DNA from 2 places in the Streptomyces sp. NPDC058620 genome. Region 2 is predicted to be linked to the other one. Evidence: riboswitches for the same ligand, from Rfam matches in the RefSeq annotation. Region 2 holds a riboswitch; the other holds the start of a gene.
The links. Region 2 has a riboswitch for glycine ahead of gcvT (glycine cleavage system aminomethyltransferase GcvT). Riboswitches for the same ligand answer to the same signal wherever they lie in the genome.
Positions count from the first base shown of each region.

Region 1: it holds a riboswitch for glycine, as region 2 does, so the genes downstream of both, gcvP (aminomethyl-transferring glycine dehydrogenase) here and gcvT (glycine cleavage system aminomethyltransferase GcvT) in region 2, are expected to answer to the same signal.

Region 1 covers NZ_JBHXQO010000035.1:62,220-65,583, forward strand. Annotated here, with positions in the region: gene gcvP (aminomethyl-transferring glycine dehydrogenase) at 1-1,716, opposite strand, end outside; glycine riboswitch at 1,909-2,006, opposite strand; gene ACFWSK_RS26655 (PRC-barrel domain-containing protein) at 2,140-2,508, shown strand; gene ACFWSK_RS26660 (DNA polymerase IV) at 2,433-3,364, opposite strand, start outside.
Region 2 covers NZ_JBHXQO010000004.1:264,916-268,279, reverse strand. Annotated here, with positions in the region: gene gcvH (glycine cleavage system protein GcvH) at 1-187, opposite strand, end outside; gene gcvT (glycine cleavage system aminomethyltransferase GcvT) at 288-1,415, opposite strand; glycine riboswitch at 1,569-1,666, opposite strand; gene ACFWSK_RS07500 (AAA family ATPase) at 1,798-2,496, shown strand; gene ACFWSK_RS07495 (enhanced serine sensitivity protein SseB) at 2,577-3,347, shown strand.

The DNA.
Region 1 (3,364 bases), on a different contig from region 2:
CGCATTGGGCTGGATGGAGACGGCGTCGTAGCCCGTGACCTCGGCGAGGCGCTCCTCCAGCTCGCGGATCAGGGTCAGGAAGCCCTGCGCCTGCTCGGCCGGCGCGAAGGGGTGCAGCGCGCCGAACTCGGGCCAGGTGATCGACTCCATCTCCGTGGTCGCGTTCAGCTTCATGGTGCAGGAGCCGAGCGGGATCATGCCGCGGTCCAGCGCATAGTCGCGGTCGGCCAGCTTGCGCAGGTACCGCAGCATCGCCGTCTCGGACCGGTGCTGGTGGAACACGGGGTGGGTGAGGATCGAGTCCGTGCGCAGCAGCCCTTCGGGCAGCGTGTCGGCGGCGCCCGCGTCCAGCGCCTCGATGTCACCTTCGGCGCCGAAGGCGGCCCAGACAGCGGCGACCTGCGTACGGGTCGTGGTCTCGTCGCAGGCGAGGGAGACGAGGTCGCCGTCGACGAGCCGCAGGTTCACTCCGCGCTCACGGGCGTCCGCGACGATCTCCGCGGCCTTGCCGGGCACCCGCACGGTGATCGTGTCGAAGTAGGAGCCGTGCACCACGTCGGCGCCGGCGGCCCGCAGGCCCTCGGCGAGGATCGTGGCGTAGCGGTGCGTGCGCAGGGCGATAGTCCGCAGCCCGTCGGGGCCGTGGTAGACGGCGTACATCCCGGCCATCACCGCGAGGAGGACCTGCGCGGTACAGATGTTGCTGGTGGCCTTCTCGCGGCGGATGTGCTGCTCGCGGGTCTGGAGGGCCAGGCGGTACGCCTTGTTGCCGTCCGCGTCCACGGAGACACCGACCAGGCGGCCGGGCAGGGAGCGGGCGAACTTCTCGCGGACGGCCATGAAGCCCGCGTGCGGCCCACCGAAGCCCATCGGCACACCGAAGCGCTGGGTCGTGCCGACCGCGATGTCCGCGCCCAGCTCACCGGGCGAGGTGAGCAGGGTCAGGGCGAGCAGGTCGGCGGCGACGGTGACGACGGCGCCGAGCTCGTGGGCCTGCTCGATGACGGGCTTGATGTCCCGGACGGCTCCGGAGGCGCCCGGGTACTGGAGCAGCACGCCGAAGACACCGCGCTCGGCGACGTCCGCGGGGATGCCCTCGGCGAGGTCCGCCACGACGACCTCGACACCGGTCGGCTCGGCACGTGTCTCTATCACCGCGATCGTCTGCGGAAGGGTGTCCGCGTCGACGAGGAAGACGCCGTTTTTGACCTTGCCGACGCGTCGTGCGAGCGCCATGGCCTCGGCGGCGGCGGTGCCCTCGTCGAGCAGGGAGGCGCCCGAGGTCGGCAGCCCGGTCAGCTCGGCGACCATGGTCTGGAAGTTGAGGAGCGCCTCGAGACGGCCCTGGGAGATCTCCGGCTGGTACGGGGTGTACGCCGTGTACCAGGCCGGGTTCTCCATGACGTTGCGGAGGATCACCGGCGGGGTGAAGGTGCCGTAGTAGCCGAGCCCGATCATCGGGGCGAGTACCTGGTTGCGGTCGGCGAGGGAGCGCAGCTCGGCCAGGACCTCGGCCTCGGTGCGGGCGGCGGAAAGCCGCAGCGCCTCGGCACTCCTGATCACGTCGGGCACCGCGGCGGCGGTGAGCTCGTCGAGTGAGCCGTAGCCGACCTGGGCGAGCATCTTCGCCTGGGCCTCGCCATCGGGCCCGATGTGGCGCTGCTCGAAGGGAATGCCCTGCTCCAGCTGGGAGAGCGGAGTGCGACGGGGGGTCATGATGGAGGCCTCCTGGTCTGTCACGACCTGCGAGGGGCACCACGGCGTGGGTGCCCGAACGGCCTCCCCCTCTGTCATCTCGACCTGAGAGCTTCACCGGCCGCCCATGGCGTACCGGCTTTCACCGTCGGTGAGGATGGGTCCCGTGCCGGCATGTGCCCGTACGAGTCCCGTCCTGCTTTCCAGAGTGACCTCAACCGTGCGGTACGGGGGCCTGAGAGATTCCGGGGAGGATTTGCTCCTTCGGCGCCTCCGGGTTCTTAACCGAAGGACTCTCCCGCACGGGGTCAGCAGCCACAGCCAGCCTACCAGCGGGCGCACGCCGGCCGTCTCGAGTGGCCGACGCCCCCGATCTGCACTTTCGTGGTGCTTGTGGAGTAATGGAGGGACCACCCTCAGTTGCTGCGACCAGTGGGAGGCACCGTGCAGACCGACATCGATCCGCGCAGCCTGATCGGCCGCAAGGCATTCGACCGCAAGGGCGCCAAGATCGGAACGGTGGATGAGGTCTATCTCGACGACGCGACCGGTGTGCCCGAGTGGGCGGCCGTCCGTACCGGGCTCTTCAGCAGGGACGCCTTCGTTCCGCTGGAGCCGAGCGAGTTCGTGGAGGACTCGCTGCGCGTCCCCTTCGACCGCGCGTTGATCAAGGACGCGCCGGACTTCGGCGTCGGACGGCATCTCTCACCGGAGCAGGAGCTGCAGCTCTACCGCCACTACGGGCTGGACTCGCCGCCCGACGAGCCGGCTCCGGACCGGGACTTCGGCAGGCTGGCCGGCCAGGAGGAGTAGTCCGCGGGGTCCTTCACGAGCGGCAGCGGATCGGCCGGCTGGAGCTCCGGATCGTCGATGCGGAAGGTGCGCACCCGGCCCGGGGCGTCGCCCGGCTCCTCGAAGCGCACCGTCACCCGGCCCACGCCGCTGCCCTGGACCCATCCGTGGCCGTAGGCCGCGTGCCGTACGTCGTGTCCCGAAGGCCAGCGCCGCGCGGCGAGCTCCCCGTGGGTCTCCTCAGCGGCTTCCTCACCGGCATCCGCCGGCTCCTCGTCGACGCCGGTCCCGTCGGTCTGCTCCGGGCCCGTGGCGGCGTTGCGCGCGTCGGCGGCCTGCGCGAACAGGTCCTCCTGGGTGAAGTCCGCCAGCCCCGTGACGCCCACTCCGAGCAGCCGTACGCCCCCGGTGGTGTCAACGGCCTCCAGCAGCCGTGCGGCGGCCTCTCTGATGACGGTGGGGTCGTCCGTGGGGCCCCGCAGCGTCTCGGAGCGGGTGAGCGTCGAGAAGTCGTAGCGCCGCACCTTCAGCACGACGGTCCGCCCCGACCGCTCCGCGGCCCGCAGCCGCCGCACGCACCGGTCCGCGAGCCGTTCCACCTCGGTCCTGACGCGCACACGGTCGTGCAGGTCCACGTCGAAGGTGTCCTCGACCGACACGGACTTGGCATCGCGCTCCGCCACCACGGGCCGGTCGTCGTACCCGAGAGCCATGAGGTGCAGCGACGCCCCGTGCGCCTTGCCCAGCAGCCGTACGAGCTCCGCCTCGCCGGCATCGGCGAGGTCGCGGACGGTGGTCATCCCGGCCCGTCGCAGATGGTCTCCGGTGGCCGGCCCGACGCCCGGGAGGATGCGCACGGACATGGGCGCCAGAAGCT
Region 2 (3,364 bases):
TCGACTCCAGCTCACCGCAGGTCTCGCCCGCGGTCACCGTGTCACCGACCTCGGGGAGCTGGGCGTAGACGACGTCACCGAGCGCGTTGGCGGCGAATTCGGTGATGCCGATCGTGGCCACACCGTCCTCGACGGCCGACAGCCACTCGTGCTCCTTGCTGTACCGCAGCTGCTGGGGGTTGCTCATGACCTGAATTCTCCTGTACGCGGGGGAGTGCTGATGGACGGTGGTCTTACGGTGTGAGACGCGACTGCGTCACGCCAGGGATGCCGGGATGTCCCGGATGTCACTTCTGGCGCTTGTAGAACGGCAGGGCCACGACCTCGTACGGCTCGTGGGTGCCCCGGATGTCGACGCCGACGCCCGCGGTGCCGGGCGCGGCGTGCGCCGCGTCCACGTACGCCATGGCGATCGGCTTGCCCAGCGTGGGCGAGGGGGCCCCGGAGGTGACCTCGCCGATGACGGTGCCGCCGGCGACGACCTGGAATCCGGCGCGGGGCACCCGGCGGCCCTCGGCGACCAGGCCGACGAGCTTGCGCGGGGGAGCGGTCTCGGCGCGCTCGGCGGCGGCCGTGAGCGCCTCGCGCCCGACGAAGTCGCCCTCCTTCTCGAACTTCACGACCCGGCCGAGACCCGCGTCGAACGGGGTCAGCGCGGTGGTCAGCTCGTGCCCGTACAGCGGCATGCCCGCCTCCAGGCGCAGCGTGTCGCGGCAGGAGAGCCCGCACGGGATGAGACCGGCCGGGGCGCCGGCCTCGGTGAGGGCCTTCCACAGCCGCTCGGCGTGCTCGGGGGCGACGAAGAGCTCGAAGCCGTCCTCGCCGGTGTACCCGGTACGGGCGATCAGCGCGGGGACACCCGCGACGGTGCCGGGCAGGCCCGCGTAGTACTTGAGCCCGTCGAGGTCGGCGTCCGTGACGGACTTCAGGATGCCGGGGGACTCCGGGCCCTGGACGGCGATCAGAGCGTACGCGTCGCGGTCGTCCCGTACGACGGCGTCGAAGCCGGCGGCACGCTCGGTGATCGCGTCGAGGACGATCTGCGCGTTGCCCGCGTTGGCGACGACCATGTACTCGGTCTCGCCCAGGCGGTAGACGATCAGGTCGTCCAGGATGCCGCCGTCCTCGCGGCAGATCATCGTGTAGCGGGCGCGGCCGAGGCCGACCGTGCCGATGTTGCCGACCAGCGCGTGGTTCAGCAGATCGACGGCCTGCGGGCCCGTGACGGTGATCTCACCCATGTGCGACAGGTCGAAGAGTCCGGCCCTGGTGCGTACGGCGTTGTGCTCGTCGCGCTCACTGGCGTAGCGCAGCGGCATGTCCCAGCCCGCGAAGTCGGTCATGGTGGCGCCCAGCGAACGGTGCAGGGCGTCCAGCGCGGTGTGGCGGGGGGCAGGGCTCGGGGCAGTGCTCATGGATACGGCTCCAGGGCATGACGACAGAGGACGATCCCTCCCCATCTGTCATCGGAACCTGAGAGGTTCGCCGAGAGGCTCTGAAGGGGTGTCCCCGCAGAGGTCGGCTTGCACCTTGGGTGGAGCCGCGGACGGCTCGCTTTTCAGATCTGCCTCATCCACGCGGTACGGGGCCTGAGAGATTCAAGGGAGGAACTTGCTCCTTCGGCGCCCGGCACACACAGTGTCCGGAACTCTCCCGCGCGGATTCAAACGGCCGGTATGCAGTTGGCGGGGTCATCATCGCACGGCATGCGGGAGAGTGGGACGTCCGGTCCCGACGGATACGGGCCGGTGAGCCGGTTGTGCCGCATTACCTTTTCTTTACACTTCTTGGGCATACGTGGGTCACGGACAGGGGGAGGCGACGACGTTGCAGCGTTACGCGACGACCGCGGGAGCCGCGCACGGCGCGGTGCCACCGCAGCAGGCGATGCCCGTCCGCGCGCGGCTTGGCACGCACGCGCCCGTGGTGCGCGATCTGCGCAGCCGGGACGGGCGCAGCCCGCGCAGTCTGGACTTCGCCGCGGGCGATGTGGTGGTCGTCTCCGGGCTGCCCGGCAGCGGCAAGTCCACCCTGATCCGCCGCACGGTGACGGACCGGGCCATCGATTCCCAGGACACCAGGGACCGCTGGGCCCGCGCCCTGCCCCGTTTACTCCCGTACGCCCTCTACCGCCCCCTCGTGCGGGCAGCCCACTACACCGGACTCTGGCAGACCCTGCGTTCCGGTGAGTCCGTCGTGGTCCACGACTGCGGTACGCAGACCTGGGTACGGCGCTGGCTGGCGCGGCACGCCCGACGCCGGGGCCGCATCCTGCACCTCGTCCTGCTCGACGTCACCCCCGAGGTGGCCAGGGAGGGGCAGCGGGAGCGCGGGCGCGGAGTCTCCGGCTACGCGTTCGCCCGTCACCGGCGCTCGGTCGGCCGGCTGATGCGCGACACCGAGACCGGCCTGCTGCCTGCGGGGTGCGCCTCGGCGGTGCTGCTGGACCGCCAGGCCGCGGACGCGCTCGACCGGATCTCGTTCGAACGGATGTAGCTCCTTCTCCCCGGGCGGCGGACGCCGGCTCGTCTACGATCTCTGCCGCAGGGCAGGACCAGAAGGGAAGCAGGGGACCAGTGGACAATCCGGCGCCGTTCGAGACGCAGCCGCACCATGGCTGGCCGGCCAACGAGCTCGAAGAAGTACTGGCCGCGTCCGTCGGCGTCCCGGAAGCGGGCGGCCGGCTGCTCGAAGTGCTCGGCCGCAGCCGGCTCTGGGTGCCGCTGCCCAACGGCGGCAGTCCCGACGTCGCCGACCTCGACCTGCCGATGATGGACATCGGCGGCGCCGCGTACGTCCCGGTGTACAGCTCCGAGGCCCAGTTCCTGCTGTGCGTCGGCACCCACCTCTCCTTCGCCGTGGCCCCCGCCCGCGAGTTCGCCCGGGGGCTGCCCCCGCAGGTCGGCATCGCCGTGAATCCGGGCGGTGCCGTCGGGCTGCCCCTCCCGCCGCCCGCCGTCGCCGAACTGTGCAGCGCCGGACGCACCCCGCTGGACGGCCCCGCCAGCGGCGGCCGGGTCACGCTGTACGAGCCGGACTGGCAGGAGGACCCCATCGACTTCCTCGCGGCGGTGTCCGGCGAGTTCCAGGCGAGCGGCGTGGTGAGCACGGCGCGCCGGGCGCTGGCCAGCATCGAGGGCGGCGACCCGGTCCTCTTCGTCGGCGTCGAGTTCGCCACCTGGGACGGCGCGGGGCAGAGCGCCCCGATGGACGCACTCGGCCGTGCGCTGGGCCTGGTCCAGCCGCCCTGGCCGGTCAATCTCGTCCTGCTCGACGTGGCGCAGGACCCCGTCGGGGACTGGATGCTGGCGAAGGTGCGCCCCTTCTACCGGCGCGAAGGACACTGACCGCCGTCAAGTCGGTG